Regions from separate parts of the Desulfogranum aggregans genome, predicted to be linked through region 2. Evidence: riboswitches for the same ligand, from Rfam matches in the RefSeq annotation. Region 2 holds a riboswitch; each other region holds the start of a gene.
The links. Region 2 has a riboswitch for cobalamin ahead of ACZ52Z_RS14135 (sirohydrochlorin cobaltochelatase). Riboswitches for the same ligand answer to the same signal wherever they lie in the genome.
Positions count from the first base shown of each region.

Region 1: it holds a riboswitch for cobalamin, as region 2 does, so the genes downstream of both, ACZ52Z_RS00450 (TonB-dependent receptor plug domain-containing protein) here and ACZ52Z_RS14135 (sirohydrochlorin cobaltochelatase) in region 2, are expected to answer to the same signal.
Region 3: it holds a riboswitch for cobalamin, as region 2 does, so the genes downstream of both, ACZ52Z_RS17550 (sirohydrochlorin cobaltochelatase) here and ACZ52Z_RS14135 (sirohydrochlorin cobaltochelatase) in region 2, are expected to answer to the same signal.
Region 4: it holds a riboswitch for cobalamin, as region 2 does, so the genes downstream of both, trpD (anthranilate phosphoribosyltransferase) here and ACZ52Z_RS14135 (sirohydrochlorin cobaltochelatase) in region 2, are expected to answer to the same signal.

Region 1 covers NZ_AP042447.1:100,320-106,190, reverse strand. Annotated here, with positions in the region: gene ACZ52Z_RS00465 (hypothetical protein) at 122-334, opposite strand; gene leuA (2-isopropylmalate synthase) at 363-2,057, opposite strand; gene ACZ52Z_RS00455 (hypothetical protein) at 2,356-2,679, opposite strand; cobalamin riboswitch at 2,735-2,920, shown strand; gene ACZ52Z_RS00450 (TonB-dependent receptor plug domain-containing protein) at 3,125-5,107, shown strand; gene ACZ52Z_RS00445 (hypothetical protein) at 5,107-5,469, shown strand; gene ACZ52Z_RS00440 (adenosylcobinamide amidohydrolase) at 5,525-5,871, shown strand, end outside.
Region 2 covers NZ_AP042447.1:3,212,160-3,218,030, reverse strand. Annotated here, with positions in the region: gene ACZ52Z_RS14155 (ABC transporter ATP-binding protein) at 1-330, shown strand, start outside; gene ACZ52Z_RS14150 (ABC transporter permease) at 332-1,444, shown strand; gene ACZ52Z_RS14145 (hypothetical protein) at 1,563-1,916, opposite strand; tRNA gene ACZ52Z_RS14140 (tRNA-Sec) at 2,048-2,145, shown strand; cobalamin riboswitch at 2,450-2,657, shown strand; gene ACZ52Z_RS14135 (sirohydrochlorin cobaltochelatase) at 2,767-3,645, shown strand; gene ACZ52Z_RS14130 (antibiotic biosynthesis monooxygenase family protein) at 4,554-4,847, shown strand; gene ACZ52Z_RS14125 (hypothetical protein) at 4,939-5,871, opposite strand, start outside.
Region 3 covers NZ_AP042447.1:3,979,359-3,985,229, forward strand. Annotated here, with positions in the region: gene ACZ52Z_RS17540 (ABC transporter ATP-binding protein) at 1-296, opposite strand, end outside; gene ACZ52Z_RS17545 (FecCD family ABC transporter permease) at 283-1,323, opposite strand; gene ACZ52Z_RS17550 (sirohydrochlorin cobaltochelatase) at 1,316-2,227, opposite strand; cobalamin riboswitch at 2,390-2,578, opposite strand; gene ACZ52Z_RS17555 (cob(I)yrinic acid a,c-diamide adenosyltransferase) at 2,739-3,287, shown strand; gene ACZ52Z_RS17560 (cobyric acid synthase) at 3,438-4,952, shown strand; gene ACZ52Z_RS17565 (pyridoxal phosphate-dependent aminotransferase) at 4,949-5,871, shown strand, end outside.
Region 4 covers NZ_AP042447.1:3,873,543-3,879,413, reverse strand. Annotated here, with positions in the region: gene ACZ52Z_RS17090 (hypothetical protein) at 35-292, shown strand; gene cobT (nicotinate-nucleotide--dimethylbenzimidazole phosphoribosyltransferase) at 404-2,500, opposite strand; gene ACZ52Z_RS17080 (hypothetical protein) at 2,497-2,724, opposite strand; gene trpD (anthranilate phosphoribosyltransferase) at 2,729-3,835, opposite strand; cobalamin riboswitch at 4,011-4,237, opposite strand; gene ACZ52Z_RS17070 (hydroxymethylglutaryl-CoA lyase) at 4,673-5,620, shown strand; gene ACZ52Z_RS17065 (CaiB/BaiF CoA transferase family protein) at 5,611-5,871, shown strand, end outside.

The DNA.
Region 1 (5,871 bases), 1.7 Mb from region 2:
TTGTTGGCCACTGAAAGAGAAGAAACATCGCGCAACCAAATATTTATTGTGGCTATCCTGAATAATCCGATTGTTTACAAGAGAGAAGCAAGCACCTCCATCAGCATGGCCAACCAATCAATCAGGACTTCTTCCTGCGGGCCCCTTTGACCCGTCGATACCGGAACCAGAACCCGGTAGCCGAGAGCAACCCACCGAACGCAATCACCCCATACTTAACCATCTCGACATCAATGGCCCGGGCAGCCACCACGATCAGCAGTAACCCGAGGATGATCAACAGCCAATCGGTAACGATCTGGAAAACGGTGTTAAAAGAATCTAACAAGGACACAACCACTCCCCTCTGTAAACGTAAACCATTAATGGCCAGCCGCCTTGTTTGCCGATCGGTTCAGTGCACTGAGCAACGCTTTGACCGAAGAAATGATGATATCGGTATCCACCCCGGCGCCCCACCAGCTTTCATGGTCCTGGTCATAAATCTCAATATAGGTGACTGCTTTCGACGAGCTGCCGCGGGTGAGGGCGTGCTCATGATAGGCATGGAGGGTAAAATCAAGATCCAGAGCCTTACGCAACCCGGTACAGAGCGCATCCAACGGTCCGTTGCCGACAGCTTCCACCCAGATTTGCTCACCATGAACTTCAAGCATGGCTTCCACTTCAGCGGTTGAAAGCTCCTCGTCATTATCCAGGTGCCGTTTGAGCACGTTGAAGGCCTTCAGGGCATAGCCGTTGCGGGAAAAAAGATACTCTTTTTCAAAGGCATGGTAGATCATCTCCGAGCTTAACTCATCACCGTAACTATCGGCAATCTCCTGCACTACCCGCCCAAACCCCGGATGCATCTCCTTGGGCAGCTTGAAACCGAATTCATTGTCCATCACATAGGCCACACCGCCCTTACCGGATTGTGAATTGATGCGGATGATCGACTCATAGGTACGTCCGACATCTTCCGGATCAATGGGCAGATAAGGGACGGCCCATTGGCCATCGCTATCTCCCGATACCGCATCCATACCTTTATTGATAGCATCCTGGTGAGAACCGGAAAAGGCTGTGTACACCAACTCCCCGGCATAGGGATGACGGGGATGCACACTCATTTTGGTGCACCGCTCATACACGTTGATCACCTTATTGATATTGGACAGATCAAGTCCGGGGTTTACCCCCTGGGTAAACAGGTTGAGGGCAAGGGTCACCAGATCAACATTCCCGGTCCGTTCGCCATTGCCGAACAGGGTCCCTTCCACTCTATCCGCCCCGGCCATCAACGCAAGCTCGGTGGCGGCCACCGCGGTACCCCGATCGTTATGGCCGTGCAGACTGATAAGGGCACAGTCCCTGCTGGTGAGGTTTCGGCAGAACCATTCTATCTGATCGGCGTAGATATTGGGAGTCGACATCTCCACCGTGGCAGGCAGGTTGAGGATGACCGGATTCTCAGGAGTCGGTTCCCACACATCCATGACGGCTTCACATATCTCCAGGGCGAAATCAAGCTCCGTACCGGTGAAGCTCTCCGGCGAATACTGGTAGCGAATACGTACGTCGGTATCCTTGGCCAGCTGATGAATCAGCCTGGCGCCGGCAACTCCGAGGGCAATAATCTGTTTCCTGTCCATTTTAAACACCACATCCCGCTGCAGGGTGGAAGTGGAGTTATAGAGGTGGAGGATAGCCTCTTTGGCACCTTCAAGGGACTGAAAGGTCCTCTTGATGAGCGGTTCCCTGGATTGGGTAAGGGTCTGAATGGTTACTCCGTCGGGAATCTTACCCTCCTCAATCAGCATACGCATGAAATCATACTCAATCTGAGACGCTGCCGGGAACCCTACTTCAATCTCCTTGAATCCTATGTCGGTCAGCAGCTTGAACAGCTCCATTTTTTCCTCAAGGTTCATCGGCTGTACAAGCGCCTGATTGCCGTCCCGCAGATCGACGCTGCACCAGATAGGAGCAGTATCAATGATCGCCGATGGCCAGGAGCGATCAGGCAGGTTAACCAACGGATAGGGACGGTATTTCTTGGTTTTTAAGGGATCCATGGGCATCTCCAGGTATACAGAAGTCAAAAAAACAAAAAAAAAGCCACGGTTTACATAAACCGTGGCTTTAAGGGATCAATTCTTTTTCGCTCTTAACAGACAGCGCCCTCATCTGCCACGGTATCGGGTAGCAGTGCATTGTGTAGCAGAAGTAGAGCGAGGCGAAGTATCATATTCAGTCGAAGTAAGGTGTAGAGCAATTTTTTCTATACTAAAGCTGTCAGGCAGATTGTCAAGCAAGAAATAGGCAATACCACGATCTTTCCGTGCTATTGATGATCAGCTTCTCCTCCAGCCCTTAGAACAGGCCACGCTCCCCTTGTTCACTGTGCAGCACATGTACCTGATCCTCCAGGTCCGGAAACAGGGCGTACCCGTCGCCAAATGCCAGCACCAGTTTCTTCACCTGGGCAAGGATGGCCTGAAGTTCAGCCGGTGCACTCGCCCCACTCAGGTCGACCACCACCAACTTCAGTAATCCGGCCATGGTCACCACTGTCTCGGTCAAACTGAGGTTATCAGGCCGAAAACAATCAACAATCAAGGCTAGATATCCCTGCTGCTGAAACCACTCCCGCAGGGAGTGCAGCCGCGCCAGCCCACCATCCGCCCGTACCACCATGTAGCAGCATGAAATTCCTCTGCTTTTTCATTTGACTTGTTCCACCATTTGCGGTTAGATTTTCTCCGTTTCAGGTGCTTGCACGCAAGCTCAAGGGAACCCAGTGAGACTCTGGGACGGGCCCGCCGCTGTAATCGGGGACAAAATGCTGCATTAATGCCACTGTTGACCAAACAACGGGAAGGCGCAGCATAAAGGATGATCCGAAAGTCAGAAGACCTGCCTGAAACGAGGTACACATACATCGTCGTACCGGCATGCAGCCGGGGTGAGCGGATCACCCTTCTTGAGGTTGCATGCTGCAGAGACCTCCGTGGACAAGAGGTTTCGTTGTATCTGTGGATTTAAATCAGGGCATCCCCGGATCAATTGCGTACTCATTGGTTCGGGGATTTTTTTATTTCTCTCCGGACAAAGCATCACCCAAAAGGAGGAGAAATAAGGAATGAAAAAGGTTTACCCTGCTTTACTGTTTCCCATGCTTGCCTGCCTGCCAGCCACTGCCGCCATCGGCGCTGAGGCATCCCCGCAGCCCACCATGATGGACGAAGTAGTCGTCACTGCCAGCCGGAGTGCCGAAAGCAAAAAAAAGGTAAGCGCCAACCTTACCGTTATCGATCGGGAAGAAATCGAACAATCTGCCAGCCGCAATGTTGCAGACCTGCTGGCGGAAAACGGGATCGGTCACCTCCAGAAGTATCCTGGCACCCTCACCTCCATTGGCATTCGCGGATTTCGCACCGATACCCATGGTAACGATCTTCAGGGCAAAGTGCTGATTCTTTTGGACGGTCGTCGTGCAGGCACCGGCAATGCCGCCAAGATATTGACGAAAAATGTTGAACGGGTCGAGATTGTCCGCGGGCCGGGAGCCGTACAGTATGGCTCTGCAGGCATGGGCGGGGTGGTCAATGTCATTACCCGACAGGGTACAGCCAACAGCCTGTTTGTAGAGGGCGGCGGCGGATCCTTTGATACCGGTGAAGGCTCCATCGGCGGTATGGTAGACCAGAACAATATTGATTTTGCCGGATCCTTCACCTATCGAACAGAAGGGGACTACGATACCGGCAGCGGCGATACTTTCCCCAACACCGGCATCGACTATCAGACCGGGATCAGCGCCAATCTCGGCTATTCCTTTTCCGATACCAATCGACTGGGTATAATCTATACCGGATTTCAAGTCGATGATGCAGGCGATCCGGGATATTTCAGCAACCCCGACCTGGACAACACCACGGATAAAGACAACTATTCCGTGGATGCCAGGTACACCGGCGCGACCGACAACAACCAGTACCAATGGATGGTCCGCTACTTTTTCGGCAAAGACGAAAATACGTGGAAAAGCCCCACTGCGTCCAATGCCTCCGGCTGGGACACCGGTATAGACTCCTCCAACGAGACCGACCAGCAGGGTGCCCAGGCCCAGGTTACCGGAACTTTTCCTCTGGCCACATTGACCGCTGGATTCGACTGGCTGGACTACGATGTGGAAAACACCTGGACCCCCAACAAAACAACCTACAGCAATCCGGCGCTTTTCCTCCTGGGTCATTCCACCTTTGTCGATGATACCCTCACCTTCAACTATGGGCTGCGCTATGACTGGTACGAGGTTGAAGTGGAAGAACCTGCAGGCAGGGATGAGGACCAGAACCGCCTGACCCCCCTTATCGGTCTAGCCTGGATGGCCACCGACAACCTCAAATTCCGCGCCCAGTACGCTGAGGCATTCAGAATGCCTTCTGCTGATCAGCTGGCAGCGGATTTCACTTCTTTTGGTACCAGGACAGTAGGTAATCCTGGTCTTGACCCCGAGAAAAGCGCCACCTACGAAGGCGGTGTGGATTTCGCCCTCAATAGCCTCAACGCTTCCCTCACCTATTTCTACACGGATTTTGAAGACAAAATCACCACCGACTATCTCCCGGATGGATCGGCCACCTGGAAAAACCTTGGTGATGCCACCATCGCCGGTTTTGAGGGGGAAATCAGTTATGACGTGGGTGACCCCATGGGATGGGCGTGGGAAGTACGCCCCTACCTGGGTTTGACCCTCCTTACAGAATATGAGGATGACGAAACCGGTGAAGATCTGCTGTATGTGAGCGGCACCACCCTCTCTGCCGGGTTGGTTGTTGGTGACGGCGCAGGTACCTTTGTTCGCTTCAATGTCGCCTATACCGGCGAACAGGATGTTGATGACTGGGAATCCGGCGAATACCCGACCCCTGTTGTTGAGCTCGACTCCTCCACCGTTGCCGACCTGGTGGCCTCCTATCGTTTTTACGAATCAGCAACCTATGGTGCTTTTACCCTTCGCGGCGAGGTGCGCAACCTGTTTGACGAAGAGTATGCATACGTCAAAGGCTACCCCATGCCTGGCATCAACTGGTTTCTTGGGTTGCGCTGGGAGTACTGATGGAGCTGAACTCGCTCCTGCCGGGACATAACCACGCGCTCGGCATCTTTACCATCAAGGGCGGGGAAGGAGTTTCCTCCCCTGCCCGACAAGAACAGAAACACAGAGGGGTGTTGCCCCTCTGCAGCCAGGCGAGTACCTTCACCCTCTTTCCCCTTGCCTGGTACCTCATCCGTCAGGTTGACCTGACGGAGCACCTGGAAGGATGCATGCTGTCCCTGGAAAACAGCCTGCCCTTCCGCTGTCTCCTTGCCGCCCTTCTTCTCCTCAGGGGGGCGGCACTCCTTCACCTGCCGCTTGATTTTGCACCCACCACTCTACAGAACTGTTCGTCAGGCGGTGCACAAGTGCCACAACTCTAAGGAATTGGGTCACAGTGAGCTGGATATATCGACCGAAAAAAGGATAATCCAGGCAATGCAAAAATCACCCGTGACCACCCCGAGGAAAAAAAACCACCGTCGTTGCGGCGCGTGTCGTCTGGAGGATGACTCCATCCTGCCTGCCATGCACGCCGCCCTCTTTCTTTTCTCTCAGCCTGCGCAGCCTGCCATGAAATTCACACTCCGTTTATTTGCCATGATGTTTCTCTTGTTCCCTGCAAGCGCACAGACAGCGGCATCCTCCCTCACCTTTACCGATGCCGGCAACCGCACAATCATCCTCCATGCACCACCCCAGGCGGTTGTCTCCCTGGTTCCCTCAATCACCGAAATTCTGCTGCGCCTTGGTGCAGCAGATACTGTTCGAGGGATCACCTATCA
Region 2 (5,871 bases):
CGGTGCCATCACCTTGCCATCCTCAACGAGGGCAGGAAGGTGGCCGACGGAACCCCGGCAGAGCTCAGGGCAGGGCTTGGCGCGACAGTATTCCGGTTGGAAGGACAGGACATCACCCCTGCTGTTGCAACGCTCAAGGCACGCTCCGGGGTGTATGCCACCACCCGTACCGGCAATGCCCTGAGGGTGCTGCTCAGACAGGGACCGGAACAGGGCAGGAAGTGGCTGGACAGTCAGCTCAGTGGGTATGCGCTGACCATTCATCCGGATCAACCCACCATAGAGGATGTATTCGTTATGGCCACCCGTTGCAATGGAACAGGAGGCTGACATGTCCGATTCTGTCCCTTCGCTGGTGCGCATTGTCGCCATCTGCCGTAAAGAAGTGATTCACCTGGTCCATGATCGGCTGACCTTTGGCATGGTGATCATGATCCCACTCTTCCAGTTGGTCCTCTTTGGCTATACGATCAACACCGATGTCCGCCACGTTCCGGCAGCGGTTGCCGACAACCTCAACAGCTCTTTTTCCCGGCAGCTCATCATGGATGTGGCAGCGACCCAGGTACTTGATTTTAGCACCACTGTCTCAACTGCCCAGGAGCTGGAAGCACTCATCCGCGATGGCACCGTCGGCGCAGGGCTGTTTATCCCTCGCGACACAGTGCAACGCTACACCATGGGGGACCGGCCTCTTGCGCAGCTGTTGGTGGATGGATCAGACACCACTTTGGCCGCTGCAGTCCGTCAGTTGCGCAACTTTACGTTTGCTCCGGACAGGGTGGTGACCAACCAGGAACAACAACGCCAGATCGCGGTTCGCCTGCTCTACAACCCGGAAAGAAGGGCGGCGCTATTCACCGTCCCCGGTCTGCTCGGGGTCATCCTGACCATGACCATGGTAATGTTTACCTCTATTGCCATAGTCCGGGAGCGCGAGCGGGGCAACATGGAGTTGCTCATTGCCACCCCGGTGCGCAACCTGGAGCTGATGGTGGGCAAGATCATCCCCTACATCGGTATCGGCCTGATCCAGGTATCAGTGATCCTGTTGTTGGGGGTACTCCTGTTCCGCATTCCGGTGGCGGGCAAGCTGACGGCCATCTATACGGTCTGCCTGATCTTTATTCTTGCCAACCTGACCTTGGGGTTGACTATCTCGACGCTGGCCCGCAATCAGTTGGCAGCCATGCAGATGTTTATTTTTCTCTTTCTTCCGTCCATGCTGCTCTCCGGGTTCATGTTTCCCTTTGTTGCTATGCCGCGTATCGCCCAGCAGTTGGCCGAAGTTCTGCCGCTGACCCATTTTCTGCGGATCATTCGAGGGATCATTCTTCGCGGGGAATCCATTGCCGGAGTTGCACCAGATATCTACTTCCTGCTGGGGTTTGCAGCCTTCTTTCTTTTTGTCAGTGCAGTGCGATTTTCAAAGCGGCTTGATTAAAGAAAAAAGAGAGGGACAGTCTGGAGGAAAGGGAGGTGAGCTATCTATTGAACGATATTGAGGGTAGAGTGTGGGTCCTGGACGTGTAAGCCCTGGACGCGGCTCTGCTTCGTTAGGTTTACTCGTCTGTCGGCTGGCTATCCGGGGTCGGGTCGTGATCCAACTCTTCATCTTCCTCCTCGTCCTCATCGTCATCAATGTACTTCTCTTCTTCTTCCTCCTCCTCGTCCGGGGAAATTTCCGGCGTGGGTCGATCGTCCTGGGCGCGGATGGCTTTGGGAATTTTTGATTCAGGGACCACAAAGGACCTGATTTTTTCGATTTCCTCTGCTAGCCCAGGTTCGGCTTTGCAGATTTCGCACTCTTTCACATGCTGATCGACGAACTGCATCATCCGGGCAGGAGCCATGGTCTCCTGCTTAACGCGAAGGTACCAGTCTTTGATCAAGCGAATAAGTCGTTCACATTCCATAGGGTTTTTTGAGAAAATTCCTCCCCGGGCGGGGTGCTGATTGTTGAAATAGGGATAACTGATTGGTAAGCGCTAAGTATAATAAAAAGTTGTTTTTCAGGTCAATAAATATTACTCTACCCTGCAACGACGGAAGTGGAAAGGGCACTGGTGGCCCTCCCGGACTTCAAATCCGGTGTAGCGGGTTAATGGCCTGCTAGGTGGGTTCGATTCCCATGCACTTCCGCCAATGAAATCAGTAATATAGTAGCCTCTGGGTCCTCCAGAGGCTATTTTTATCCCTGCTCGAAATTTCCAATTCTTTTCCTGCCCATCGACCAGATGCGAGAAGAGCTATGTTCATGTTTCTCTCACTTATAGAAACATAGATAGTTTGTAAAATATTGCAAAAACAACAGGTTAAAAGAGATTTTCTCTGTAAGGGCTTTAGTTGGTTTGCAGGAAGAAAGATCTTTTTGATATGCTAGAGTTTTATTTATTTTTGATAGTATCTCCAACTACATATATTGACATTTCAATCCATACTCTGTAAAGCTGACGCTACAATTCAGGTGCCACGTTTGTGGTGAATAGGGAATCCGGTGAAAATCCGGAACGGGCCCGCCGCTGTAATCCTCTCTCTTGAAGCATACGCAGATTTCAAGAGAACTTTTTCAACCTTGTGTGCCACTGCTGCTCATGTGGGAAGGCCGTTGAAAGAGAAGGAAAAGTCAGAAGACCTGCCTGAAAACGTATTTATAGCTCCTCGTGGAAAAAGGGGCTTGCAGCGAGGGAATAACAGGGCATCCCCGGATCATTGTGATCCGGGGTTTTTTTTTGGGGCTTCAACAGAAAGAAAAAGGAGTGAAAAATGTTGAAATTGAGGATGTGTACCATCGTTTGTGTTGTGTGGTGTCTGCTTTTTGCCGGTCTTGGCATGGCTGCTCATCATGGAGAAGAGAAAGAAAGAAAAGTCGGAATACTGCTTGTCGCCTTTGGGTCCAGCGAACAGAGCGCCCAGGTATCTTTTGAAAACATAGAGAAGAAAGTGAAGGCAACCTATCCCAATATTCCGGTCAGATGGGCATATACTTCCCATATTATCAGGAAAAAGCTTGCCGGACAGGGGATCACGCTTGATTCGCCTAAAGTTGCGCTTGCCAAAATGGCTGATGAAGATTTCACCCATGTAGCTCTTCAGTCGCTGCACACCATCGGTGGGGCGGAATACCATGATTTACGTAAGGTTGTCGGCTCATTCAAGAACATGGGAGCCTTTGACGCCATTATTCTTGGCTACCCCCTGCTGGCAACCCAGAAAGACATGGATCGCACGGTTGACGCCTTGTTTGATATCATTCCCAAAGAACGAAAAAAAGACGAAGCTGTGGTCTTTATGGGACATGGGACGCATCACCCGTCAAACGCCTTTTATTCAGCGCTCAATTTTCAACTGCAGCTGAAAGATCCAAATGTTCTTGTCGGCACTGTCGAGGGGTACCCTGAACTTGATACCATCATCGACTTACTGAAGAAAGCTGAGGTAAAAAAAGTCTACCTCATGCCGTTCATGTCCGTTGCAGGTGATCATGCGAAAAATGATATGGCAGGGGATGAACCAGATTCATGGAAATCTATCCTGAGCAAGGAAGGTATGGAAGTAACAACGATACTCAAGGGAACGGCTGAATTCGACCAGTTTGTCCAGATATGGGTTGATCATCTTGACGGCCCGCTCAGCCACTTCTAAGAGGGCTCAATCCACCGTATACTGCAAAAACCCCCTGGAGTGTATCCTTTTCCAGGGGGTTTTTACGTATGCTGGTGGCAGAGCAAACACCACCAGCATCGTCCATTTACAGAGAAACCTCTTTGCCGTTCCCTTGGAATATTTTCCCAGGACCCAGGCAGTGCAGATGGTGATTGAACGATAGCGGGCAACTCCCGGAAATCAGCATGTCATGTCGACGGGTAGCGTTTATTTGCCGTTCGTTGATAAAGGAATTAGACAAGAGGAGCGATGACCGCCCAGACCTCTCCCTTTACCGTGCTTGGCCCGGCAGAGGAAGGGCATGGCCACCTCTTTTTTCTTCTAGTGAAACCAGGTTACACCGGTGAGGTTTTTTTTACCTTCTGTTCCAGAAATTTGATGAAATTGTCAACGGTTTGAGTTTGTTTGCTGCACTCAAACAGACTTTTCAAGCTCCATCTTTCAGCTTCATCGTAAATTTTCCACGTGTTTAATATCTTTTCATAATCAGCGTTGCGCATATTCTCTCCTCCGTCCGTACAGCCGATAGATATATATATTAGTAATATAATATTACTTATTTGGTGCAGGTGTCAAGCGTTGAATGTTTTTGGCAGGCACGAAAAGCACGTTGAGCTATCGGCACGGAGCAAGGGGAAGGGGTGGCGGCCAACCTTTCAAGCCGGGTATACGGTGCAGGTATGCGTTTGGAAAAGCAGTGCGATATTCCCTCATGGTGGGTATTTTTCTGTTACACTGCAGCCAACGGTAATGTAACCGCCGGATTGAATATTGCGTATTCCTCCATCCAGCCTTAGGATAGGCATGTATCTGTTTTGACATTGCTGTTTCCCACCGGCGGGAGAGAGCAAAATAACCTTTTTTTCAGCAAAAGGAGGGCGTCAGCCATGTATGTCAAGGTCATCAGTAGACGGGTGTTTCGCGTTTCACACAGGGAAAAGCTTGTGCCGCTGCTCAAGAGTCTGCGAGCGAGTGCTGAAAGACAACCGGGATTTATTTCCCGGGCGACCTTTTCAAAGTTAAATGATCCTGGTGAGTTCATTGTTATGAGTGAGTGGGAGACTGCTGATGACTGGGCTGAATGGATGGGTCGGAAAGAGGTAAGGGACATCCAGTGGCAAATTGATTCCCTGATTGGTGAGAAAACCTTTTTTGACGTATATAGAGAGGAGGACTTTTAACCGCATCCACCGGTTGCAATGCGGGGTGCCTCCTGCTCAGGCGTGCTAGACAGCGCAGCAGAGGGCGCCAGGGTATTGATCAGTCCCTATGCTATGCCGCATGGCGTCTGACAAGGGACCGGGAGATGGGATTCCAGCACCAGGTGGTAGCCGGGGTAAGGTGCACCCCGCCGAGCCACCGGTCGATGGCAACAGTATCCAGCCAATTGGTTCTACTTTCCAGGACATCGCGCCCGGTAGCAGTGATGGTCAACCGTTGTGCAGAATCCACCGGCAGAGTAATCTCCGTCCCTGTCGAAAGGGTCAGTAAGGGCGGATTGGAGCGGATAAAGTTGTGGAGCATTGTCTGGAAGCTCAGGTCACCCATAAACATTCGCTCTTCCATCTGCTGATTTGCTTCAAACACTCGACCGAAGCACTGTTCTCCTCCATGAATGATGCTCAGGGCCTGTTGCTCTGTGCGTGAGAGTCCGTTGGCCGTGGACGGATATTCCTCCAACAATCGTTCCACGGCCCCGGCAACAAATGGCAAGGGGGTACTGTCAGCATCCAGGAGCGCTTCCAGCTGATCAGGGGATTGCGAGCGGAATGCGCTCCAGTAGGCAGTGGCCAGCTCAAGGTGTTGCTCGGTCACCGTTTCTTCATGAACCATGAGCCCGTTGATTGCTTGCGGAGAGAGCATGCCCAGGTACTGATCGGTGCAAATGATCGTCAGCTCAATCTTACCCAGGACCCGATGGCGATGGAACCAGTCAAGTATCTGGAGGATCTGCAACTGATCATAGAGGTCGTGCTCAAACCAGAGAATGATTTTGTCGTGTGCATACCAGCCCTGAAGGTGTGCATCTCTGCGCTGAAAGTCTTTCGCCAGCCGCCGTGCATCACCCCAGTCCCTGCCGGTGAGAAACTGTGCCCGTAGCGTTGACAATGCTTCCAGTTCAAGACCTGAGGGCACCGGGCCTTCGTGGAGGACATCACGCCAGGGCAGAAAAGTACCCGGCAGTTCTGCCGCCTGCATAAGGTG
Region 3 (5,871 bases), 770 kb from region 2:
CCAAAACGTACCATAAATTCCTGAGGCACCAGGCCAAGAACCCTGGCCAACTGTTTCCGCGGCCAGTGATGCAAAGGCTTTCCCTGAAAGGTTATTACTCCTGTAGAGGGTTTGAGGACACCGGCGAGCATATCGAGCAGGGTGGTCTTTCCGCTTCCGTTGGGGCCGAGAATGCCGTAACAGCGACCGGGAAGGAACTCCATATCTATGTTGTCGATCACTACAGCTTTACCGTAGCTGAAGGTAACCTTCGAGAGCGCCCACAGGGGCGATATGGTAGCGCTAGAATCCTGCATTGCCGCCCTGCTGTCTGCGTTTGAATATGATACAGAAAAAGGGGCCGCCCAGGAGTGCTGTCAGTACCCCGATGGGAACCTCAGCCGGAAGCACTGCCCGGGTGATGGTGTCGGCGATCAGCAGGAGCATGCCGCCCGTAAAAAAAGAAAAGGGGATCAGGCGCCGGTTGTCAGGACCTGTGAGGTGGCGAAGGAGATGGGGCACGATCAGTCCGATAAAGCCGATAATACCGGCAACAGCCACCGAAAGGGCGGTCATGAGGGTGCCGCAGATCAGCAGCGTAATCCTCAGCCTGATGGTATTGATGCCCAGTGAAGCCGATGTCCTGTCCCCTGTGGCCATAATATTTAAGTCCCTGCCGAAGAAAAAGGCCACACCGGTTCCCAAAAGGGCAAAGGGAAACAGGAGGAGGATGTTCTTCCAGGTGGCTCCGGAAAGGCTGCCCATGAGCCAGAAAATAATGATGCCGACCTGCTCATCGGCCAGAAATTTTAGAAAACCAATTGCTGCTGAGAGAATTGCCGCAATAATCACCCCCGCCAGGATCAGGTTCGTGGAGGAGAGGCGACGGTCACCGGCTGCCAGAAAAAGGACCAGCACAAGGGTGATCAGTCCGCCGCCAAAGGCAAAAATCGGTACAGACACCGCTGGCGGCAGGGTAAGACCGAAAATCTGCAGCACAATCACCAGCGACGCGCCAAAGGCCGCACCCGTAGAAATACCAAGGGTGTAGGAGTCGGCAAGAGGATTGAGGAGAATGGCCTGAAAGACGGTGCCGCTAACACCGAGCATGCCACCGACCAGTACTGCCGCAGCAATTCTCGGCAGTCGGACGTCGGTGACCACGGTGACAGCCACTGGATCAATGTTGTCAAGCGGCTGTTGCAGCAGGCCAGCACCGATGATGCGGAGCACATCCTGTACTGACACCGAGAGAAACCCCATGGTTGCTGATACGGCGATCAGCCCAAACAGGGCGGCGGAAAGCAAGAGCAGTGGGTAAAAATCCCTGGTAACGCTATTCATCGCGTCTCAACTCAATTCCGGCATCAGCAGCAGCCTGGATGGTGTGATCAATTAACAGCCGGATAAACGGGGTCTGCTCTCCCAGTCCTCGGAGTACAGGGGTGACATCAAAGCCGGCACCGCGGAGGCGCGATAACCATGATGTTTCACCGTGTCCGGCCATATCCTTGAGGGCATGGGCCCCAGCGGTAATAAGGAGCGGTTTGAGGTGGACCTTTTTTCGATTCCCGCCATGCAGGACAGGGAGAATGTCATCCAGTGATGGATATCCTTCCACTGTGCCGATGAAGATCGGGATTTGCGGGTAGAGGCTGTTCATCCTTGACTGCAGTTCAAGGTAGAGACCGCCGGTGGGAAAGAGGGGGTTGCCGTGCCCCATATAGACCAGAGCGGCATCCTCGGCAATTGCCTGATCAGCATCCTCTCTGAGTGCTTCGGCGGCAGCACGAATATCCTCTCCATAAGGAAACGATTGACTGTAGGCGCCAAGGATCGGACGTCCTACCACAATGCGTTCAAAAGGACGCCAGTGCGGCTTCATGGTTCGAATACCGGCCAGCGCCCGTACGCAGCTGCCGAGATCATGAAATTCTTCTGCAGGGGCCATGTGGACGGCCTGTACGACGATTGATCGATATCCCCGGTCCTGGAGGCCGGCAATTGCAGCCAACTGTCCCTGCACGGAGAATATGTCGTCAGGGATATGTGGAAATTGCTGCCTGTAGTGGGGATCGGCAGCCCGTTTTTGCCAGACGCGTCGAATGATGTTGGAGGTAAAGGCAATGCGAATGGGCGTGGCTGGAAAAGCCTGCCGGTATTCGTCGAGAATGCTGATCAGCCCAGGAAGAGCAGATTCGGCCGTAGTGCCGAACATGGCAAGGACAATTGCATTTTTTTCGCTCATACGCTGTGCCTGAGATCATGGAGTGGATAGGGAACAGGCCGTGGGTTGTATACATCACGAAGGTTGCCTGTGGACTGCCCAAAAAAAAAGACCTGAATCAACCATGGTGTTGATTCAGGTCATCCCTTTGTATCCCTGATTCATTGACCACCCTTTTGCCGAAAGAGCCGTCCTCTGCAGGCAGGTCTTCTGACTCCCGGATCAGTCGCCTTCCACGCCTTCCCAGTCAATGATGAACAGTGGCGATACTGTGGAATTTGTCCCCGGCTACAGCGGCGGGCCCGTTCCGGATTTGCAACCGGATTCCCCTTTTTCATGCGTGCATGCGCAACCTGCAGAATAGTGCAGGCTACCTTACCTGCAGGCATGCTGATAGTCAAGCAGGTTGTCGGGCTGTTGAGCTGAAAGACAAGAAAAGGTATTGACGGGATCACCGCTATTTTCTACTACACATCATGGCAGAACAAACAACCGAAGGACAACATCGACTTAAGGCGGATTTCGATCCGATATCCACCGGGGCCGAAAAAGGCGGAGGAGGGATATGCAAGGATATGTTCAGGTATATACCGGGGATGGGAAGGGAAAAACTACCGCTGCGCTTGGTCTTGCCCTGCGTGCTGCCGGGGCAGGGTTACGGGTCTACATCGGCCAGTTTATCAAGAATGCGCCCTACAGCGAATTGACGTCCCTCAAGCGGCTGGCTGACTCTATTACCTTCAGTCAATATGGCCGGGGATGTTTCATCTTCAACGATCCCTGTCAGGAAGATCTTGAGGCGGCAGCCGAGGGGTTTGCAACCCTCAAGCAGGTGTTGACCAGCGGACAGTATGAGGTGGTCATAGCTGATGAAATCCACGTTGCCTACACCTGCCAACTTTTAACGGAAGCACAACTGCTGGAGCTGATCACTCTTCGCCCGCCGCAGGTGGAGCTGGTGCTTACCGGCAGGGGCGCTCCGGGCAGCGTCATCGAACAGGCCGACCTGGTCACGGAAATGCGGTTGGTCAAGCATTACTACTCCAAAGGAGTTCTTGCACGTAAGGGGATTGAAAGTTAGTCGCGAACAGGACGCCTGTGATGAAAGGGGTGGCGCAAGGGCTCATGGCATATTAAGGTGTTCATCTTGTTGATAATCTAGGTCTGTAGATGGGGTGAATTTGCTGCAGGCTGACCAGGGATAAGAGAATCTGAAGCACAAAGAGGGGAGATGAAGGAGAAAGCTGTCTGTATTGCTGTCTTGGGCACTGGCTCGGATGTGGGAAAGTCCATCGTTACCACGGCGCTTTGTCGTATTCTTGTCAATCGTGGGTATCGGGTTGCCCCCTTTAAAGCGCAGAATATGTCGAATAACTCGGGGGTCACTGCAGAGGGCCTTGAAATGGGCAGGGCGCAGATCGTCCAAGCCGAGGCCGCCAAAATTCCCCCCCATGTAGATATGAATCCGGTGCTGCTCAAGCCGACCAGCGATGTGGGGTCCCAGGTGGTGCTCAACGGGAAAGCCTGGATGGAGGCGTCTTCCGTCTCCTACTACGAGAAAAAAGATTACCTCTTCCAGGAGAGCTGCAGTGCCCTCGACCGCCTGCGCGACCTGTATGATGTCATCGTCATGGAAGGGGCCGGCTCCTGTGCCGAGGTCAACCTGATGGTCAATGACATCGTCAACTTCAGAGCTGCCGCCTATGCTGATGCACCGGTTATTCTGGTGGCTGATATTGACCGGGGCGGAGTTTTTGCACAAATCGTCGGTACGCTGGCATGTATTCCCCCGGAATGCCAGGAACGGATCACAGGTTTTGTGATTAACCGTTTTCGGGGCGACAGCAGCCTTTTCCGCAACGGCATCGAGTGGATTGAAGAACAAACCGGAAAGATCGTGTATGGGTTGTTGCCATGGTATAGGCATTTTCATATTGAAGCCGAGGATGCCGTGGTCATCGAACAGGCCACGGGCTATACTGCGGGTGCCTCGAGTGATCCTGTGATTGCGGTTATCCGCCTGCCTCATATTTCCAATTTTACCGATTTCGATCCCCTTGTCCATCTTTCCGGACTGCAGTGTGCGTACCTGCAGCAAGCACAGGATCTGTCACCTTTTGCTGCGGTTATCCTGCCGGGTTCGAAAAGCACCTGCAGCGATCTGGAATGGCTGCGAGACAACGGTTGGTCTGATCAACTGGAGCGGTATGTTGCAGAGGGAGGGCACGTCCTGGGGGTGTGCGGCGGCTATCAGATGCTCGGCAGCTGGGTTCATGATCCCAATGGGATTGAGGGTGTTCCCGGTTCAACCCGCGGGCTGGGGCTGCTGCCGGTGGAGACAACCCTGCAAGCACCGAAGACAACCACCCTGACGGAATTTTCCTGGGCAGGTAAGCGGGGATGCGGTTACGAGATCCACATGGGGCGGACAGTGGTGGCCGGCGGGCGGCCGCTGGTGGACATCCACGCGCGAAACAGGGAACCCCTGACCGACAGCGATGGGTGTGTCAGTGACGACGGCAGGATCATGGGGACCTATATACACGGAATCTTCGATTCCCCGGAGATTATCCGGCAATGGCTGCAGACTCTCGGTCTGGAAACCCTGCATCCGCAAGGAGAGCTGCATGGACCTGCTGCGCGTGATCATGCCTATGATCAGCTTGCCGAGCATGCGGAGAAATACCTGCAGGTCGATGCCATACTGTCGTTGGTTGAAGGTCAGGAGGAGGGAGAAAGGGCATGATTCAGGGGCATGGAGGGAATACTGCTGCGGTTGCGGCCCACCTAGGTTGCCGTCCGGAAGACATAGTCGATATGAGCAGCAATATCAACCCGTTGGGTATTGTTCCCGGACTGCTGGAACATCTGCAGGGGCACCTGGATACCATCATGCGTCTGCCGGAGGTCGATGCCGGGGCTGCTGCTGCTGGCATTGCCGAGATGTTGGCGGTGGAGCCGGCGCAGGTTCTTATGGGAACAGGAACAACCCAGTTCATCTATACCGCCTGCACGGCCCTGCGGTCCCGGCAGGTCCTTATTGTTGGGCCGACCTACGCGGACTATGCCTCAAGTTGCAGGATGTACGGGATTGAACCGGATTTTTTTCTTAGCCGGGCTGAGGAGGCCTTCCAGGTTGACTGCCATCGTCTTGCCGATGCTGCTCGACATTACGATACGGTGTTTCTCTGCAACCCCAATAATCCGACTGGGACGCTGATCGACCATGAGACCCTGGAGGCCTTGTGCCGATCTCTTCCGGATACCCATTTTATAATTGACGAATCCTACCTTCCCTTCGCACCGGCATCCCATGACCGGAGCATGGTGAGCACAGGGCTGGACAATGTGATTGTTCTCTGGTCGCTCTCAAAAATATATGGTATCCCCGGGGTTCGGGCCGGGTTTCTCATCGGAAGCGAAGCGGTTGCTGCCCGATTCGGTGGCTACATGCAGCCGTGGTGTGCCAATAGTCTCGCCCAGGAGGCGGTTGGCTACCTTGTGGGGAACCGGTCTATGGTGGCAGCGTTTGTCATTCGGACCAAAGAATACCTGCGTCAGGAAATGGATCGCTTTCATCGTTCGCTGGACGGGTGCGGAGTCACCCTTTTCCCTACGGTCGCCCCTTATCAGCTGATTGGCTTGCCCGGCGAGTGGACAGCGGC
Region 4 (5,871 bases), 660 kb from region 2:
CCGTTCTTGAACGACATGATAAAGGAGATGCCAGATGAGCGAAAAACAAGGAAAGAGGCAGCGCCGAGTGGTTCGGGCCACCGCTCCGGACACGGCCTGCGGAGATGTTGGTCACATGACGGTGGATGAACTCGTGGCCGTGGCTGCTGATGCCGAATTTGAGGTAAACTGTCCTGCCTGTGGTCAGATTCACCTCAGCAGGGAAGAGATTGAGGAAATCGAGCAGGAAAAATTCACCGAAACCGAGGAATACAAAAAGACGGTTCGCCAGGCGCAGGCTCAGGCCGAGTAAGCCCGGTGCCGCCCCGCAATTCGACGCCCGATTCCCAAAGGCACAGCCAATAAAAACGCTGTGCCTTTGTTCCCTTTTCTCCAGACAGGGGTGAGCCAGAAGGAAGGCCTCTCAGCATTGCGTGTCCACTCCGGCCTCAGCAAATGAGGCCATATCGCACATCACCCGGGCTGCCAGTTCCGCCACCTGAATAGTCATGGCTGCTCCGGTCCCCTCGCCCAGACGCATCCCCATATCCAGCACCGGCTCAAGGCCCATGAAATCCAGTGCAGCCTGCTGACCGGTCTCCACCGACCTGTGCCCGGACACCAAATATCCTTTCACCTGCGGACAGAGCAGGTAAGCGAGCAGTCCTGCAGCGGTAGAAATGATCCCGTCCAGCACCACACACGTACCTTGGCCGGCAGCCGCAAGTACAGCCCCGCAGATGCCTCCCAGCTCAAATCCACCGATCCTGGTTAGGATATCCACCGCGTCCTGCGGGTCAGGACGGTGATAGGCAAGCGCCCTGTCAAGGACCTCGATTTTTCGCCGTAAGCCTTCATTATCAATGCCAGTACCTCTCCCGGCGAGTTCACTGGGGCTTTTTCCGGTTATGGCGCTGATCACAGCGGTGGCGGCAGTGGTATTGCCTATGCCCATCTCACCCAGGCCGATGATTTCCTGGCCTGCAGCACTGCCACTGGCTATCACCTGGGCTCCGTTCTCAATCGCACGGATGGCCTGCTCCCTGCTCATCGCCGGGCCAAGTGCAAAGTTACGGGTCCCTGGAGCGACCTTTTTCTCGATCAGCAGAGGGTGAGGAGCAAAATTTCCCTTTACCCCCATATCAACAATTCTCAGTTCAATTCCATACAACCCACAAAACACATTAATCGCCGCACCGCCAGCCAGAAAGTTTTCCACCATCTGTACCGTTACCTTACCCGGATAGGCAGAGACCCCCTCCTCCACCACCCCATGATCGCCGGCAAAAACAAACATCCTCCGACGCCCGATGCGCGGGGAAAGAGTGTTCTGCATTACACTCAACGAAACAGCGAGAGGCTCTACTCTTCCCAGGGCGCCAAGCGGTTTGGTCTTCAGGTCAATCTTTTTCTGGGCAGCGGGCCGCAGATGATGGGCAACCGGTTGGACTCCAGCTACCAGGCGCATCAACCGCTCCGGGACCACTGCCCCGGAATGAACACCCTGTGGCCGGGTATGGGGTTTGGATTGTATGGGACGTGTTCCCGTCCCGGTGAAATCGATAATATATTTAAAGGCCTGTCCACGGAATATGGTAGGCATCAGTGCTGGAACGGCGTCCGGCGCAACAATCGCCTCCACCAGCAAATCCAACAGCTCCCGATGGTCGCGGCAGAAAGCAGCTGCTTCTACAACATGCTCACGCCGTGGCCCGTAGGAGCCGACCACGGAAAGTTCACGATAATGGATCAGATTGAGAAGGCTGCAGTCGACTTCGGCATCCTTCTGGACCCCTGAAAAATAGGCGAACTGTCCTCCTTTTCTCAGTTTGGTCAGGCATTGGCTGAATGCCGCCGGACTGTCGCAGGCATTGATGGCGCAATCAAAATCACCTGCAACGGTCTCTTTGCAGACCACGACCCCGCTTGCCTCGATAAACGGGGTGGCGCGGTCAATCTTTTCCGCGCTCTGTTCCACCACCACCGGTTCTGCACCCAAGGCGCGGGCTGCCAGCGCCGCCAGGAGGCCCAGCACTCCTCCCCCGTAGATAATCAGCCGTGTTCCCTGCCCAATGGACAGCCCGGAAAATCCATTGACAATACAGGCAACGGGTTCGGCAAAACAATACACATAGGGTACTGATGCCTCCGGTATTGGGACCAGGCTTGCCCGAGGCACTTCGACCGTATCAGCAAAGCCGCCGTCACTGTGAAAGCCGATAATCTGCATGGAATCGCAGAGATTTTCCCGATTGTTGGCACAATACCAACAGTGGCCGCAGCTCTGCCCGGGCCACAGGGTGTACCACGCGCCGGTTGCTTCCTCCACAGCGACCACTTCATGGCCAGGCACCCTGGGGAGGACCAGATCACGGTGTCCCTGGTGCCACATTTTCGCATCGGTGCGGCATATGGCACAGTAGCAGACACGAAGAAGGACGCTGTCATCCTGCCCTGGCGCCGGGGCTGTCGAGCTTGTTTCCAGAACCATTTGACCTGGACCATGGAGAGCGAGCTTCATACGTCCTCCCCCTTTGATTGGATAAAAGGTTGCTCGGTAAGGGATAAAAGCATGATGCGCGCCCCAGCGCATCCTTCATCCAGGAGCTGGCTGTGCAATGCTTTCACCTGCGCCAACTGCTGCATGGGATACACACTGGCCTTCTGCAGACTGCAACGGACATATCCATCCCCGGAAAAGCGGAAATAGTCGGCGCCCTCCTTGATCAACAAAAGCTGTTCCATGGCACTACCCCCTCTCCAACAGCTTATTGAGGGTCGCCAAACCTTTCTCAGGGTCACGATTCTGGACAGCAACCCAGCGGGTCAGCACCTCTACCGGCCCCCCATTCACCATACATTGCTCAGCCATTGCCACCCCTTCCCGAATGGAAGACGCCTTGCCGGTAAGCTCAAACAGGAAACCGCTGTTAAGCAGCACCGCGTCCCTACGGGCCCGATTGCCCTGCCCCCGAAGCAGGGTCACCATTCCCTGTGCCGCATCCTCCAGGCTGCCATCTGCGGCAAGCGCCTGTGGCGGGTGTTGCTGTAGCCCGCACTCTTCGGGGGTGCAGGAAAACTCCGTAATCACGCCATCGACGAGCCGGGCCCCAAAAGTAGGGCCGCACACCGAAGCTTCGTCCATCCCTTTCCTGCTGCCCTCAATGGCTCCGTAGACTACCGTTGCCCTGGTGTAGCCGATGGAGCGCATCACTCGTGCAACCGGCAGGATCAGCTCCTTGGCATACACACCCCGCACTGCCATTTTCGGCAACGCGGGATTCGCCAGCGAGGCGGCAATATTGAGCGGAGAGCCGAAATATATCTGACTAAGGATCCTTCCCAATGCCAGTGGATGGACCTTTGGGCTCATTCCGTTAAACAGCCCCACCCCCACTTTATCTATGGCGTCAGCCACATAGGCAACATCGCACTCAACATCGACGCCCAAAGCCTCAACAATGTCCACCGTCCCGCAGGATGAGGTAATCCCTCTGGCCCCGTGACGGGCCACCCGTACCCCCCCGGCAGCCGCGACAAGCGAGGCAGCGGTACTGATGTTAAAGGTCTTGTAGGTATCCATGCCGGTGCCGCAGTTATCCACCACCGGCCCTTCGGTGGTGAGGGTTACCTTGGTCGTGTCCAGTTCATAGATGGCCTGCCAGCCGCCGGCGACTTCGTCGGCCGTCTCCCCCTTTCCGGTAAGTGCAGCAAGAAAGGCCCCTTGCTGCATCTCCGTCACCTCATTATTGACCACCTGACAGAAGGCGGCATAGGCCTCCTCTCCACTGAGGTCTTCACCGTGGACCAACCGGGTTATCACCTGCCCGAAGGCTCTATTTTTTATCCTATCCATATACTGTTTCCCTGTGGTTATCCAGCTGCGCCGGTCTTTTACCTCCCACACTGCAAACGACGCACCGACGCACCTTTGGCGTACGTCCTGCGGCAAAGCGGGCGGAATACTCCATTTTATTTTTTTAGAGAAATGACAACACAGGTATCCAGCGGTGGCTGTGGAACTAGGTCGTGACAACCCTCTGGCTCAGGCAGGCTTTCTGACTTACGAAGGATGCCAACAGCGACGGCCTTCCCGGAAATATCTACTTCCAGTGACTCCCCAACAGGGGGATGCTTCCCGTATTGCGCGGGCAACATTCGCTATGGACTTCGAATACAGCAATGACTGGCTTGTGACGGATTCTCACCGCCTTTCCTTTTACCATACCATGTATGCACCTGAACCATTGCAATATACAAGAACCTCTTGTTTTTTCAATGGCTATAAGAATCTCTACAGGTGCTGGTTGCCGGGAGAGGAGCGTCAAGCTCCCAAAGGGAAGCACCCTGACCTGGGGTGCTGGGCGAGAGGACGGTCAGGGTGCTGTCTTCAATGAAGGAGAGATGAAGACACTTTTATAATAATTATTCTCATCCCGGTTGTCAATTGAGCGCTTGCAACAATTCAGTTGCCGAAAACCGTTGATCAGTAAGGGAAGGGGCAAGAACAGCACAGGTGCAAGGCGATGCCGTGGGACTAACGATTCCCCTCAGCGCCGTTTTTCGCTGCAGTTCTCGTCGTAACCTGCTATCTTTTTCCTTGGGCCGACCGGTGACTCCCTTTTACTCACTGGCGCAGGCCGGGCTTTCCCTCTGTTTTCCCAACCGTCCAATCACCGAGCAGCAGCATGAAATGAACAACGTATTACTTGAGGACGAGTCCCTCAGAGATGGTTTACAGCTTGAGCCCCAAGTTCTCCCTGTAGAAGAAAAAGCGCACCTTTTTCACCTTCTCGCCGATGCTGGGCTGCAGCGCATTCAACTCGGTTCCTTTGTCAACCCCAGGCTCGTTCCTCAAATGGCGGATACCGATGCCCTTGTTCGGTTCGCCAGAAACAGAGAGAGGGTCACCACCACCGCCTTGGTCCTCAACACTCTCGGTTTAGACAGGGCCATGGATTGCGGGCTCACCCACCTCACCGTCTCCGTCTCAGCAAGCAATGCCCACAGCGCCAAAAACGTCGGCAAATCGCATACTGCCGCTTTACAGGAAATCCTCCCCCTCATACGCCGAGCGACTGCCGCCGGCATCACCGTTCGCGCTGGAGTGCAGTGTGCCTTTGGCTGCATCGAAGAAGGCGCGGTTCCAACCGCTCGCATTGTGCAGGCCCTTGAAGGCATGGTGGCTGCGGGAGCCCGAGAAGTCAACCTGGCCGACACCCCCGGAATGGCCACTCCCTACCAGGTAAAAAAAATGATCCACCAGGTGAACAAAGAACTGCCGGAGCCTACCCTTTCTCTGCACCTGCACGACACGAGAGGGCTCGGTATCGCCAATATGCTTGCCGGATACGAGGCGGGTGTTCGCCTATTCGACACCAGCGTCGGCGGCCTCGGCGGCTGCCCCTTTGTTGATGGAGTCGGCGGCAACATCCCCACTGAAGATGCAGCCTACCTCTTTGCCTCATTGGGGGTTGCTACCGGTATCGACCTGAAAAAGCTCTGCCAAGCGGTCACGGCCTATGAGCAGCACCTGGGACGCAAACTCCACGGCCACCTCTGCCCGCTGCTTAAATCCCTCCCCGACGGAACAGCCGGTCTCTACCCGACCCTCTCTTCCCCCGCAAGGCCATCAACGTGACCACTTCAGATCGCAACCTGCCGTTGACCGGAATACGGGTGCTTGAGCTGGGCCATACGGTCATGGGCCCGACCTGCGGCATGATCCTGGCAGACCTAGGTGCAGAGGTCTACAAGGTCGAGCCCATCGGCGATGGCGACCCCACCCGTTCACTCGGCGGATTCGGTTCAGCGTTCTTCCCCTGCTTCAACCGCAATAAACAAAGCCTGTCTTTGGATCTGAAAGCTTCTGCAGGCAGAAACCTCTTCCTT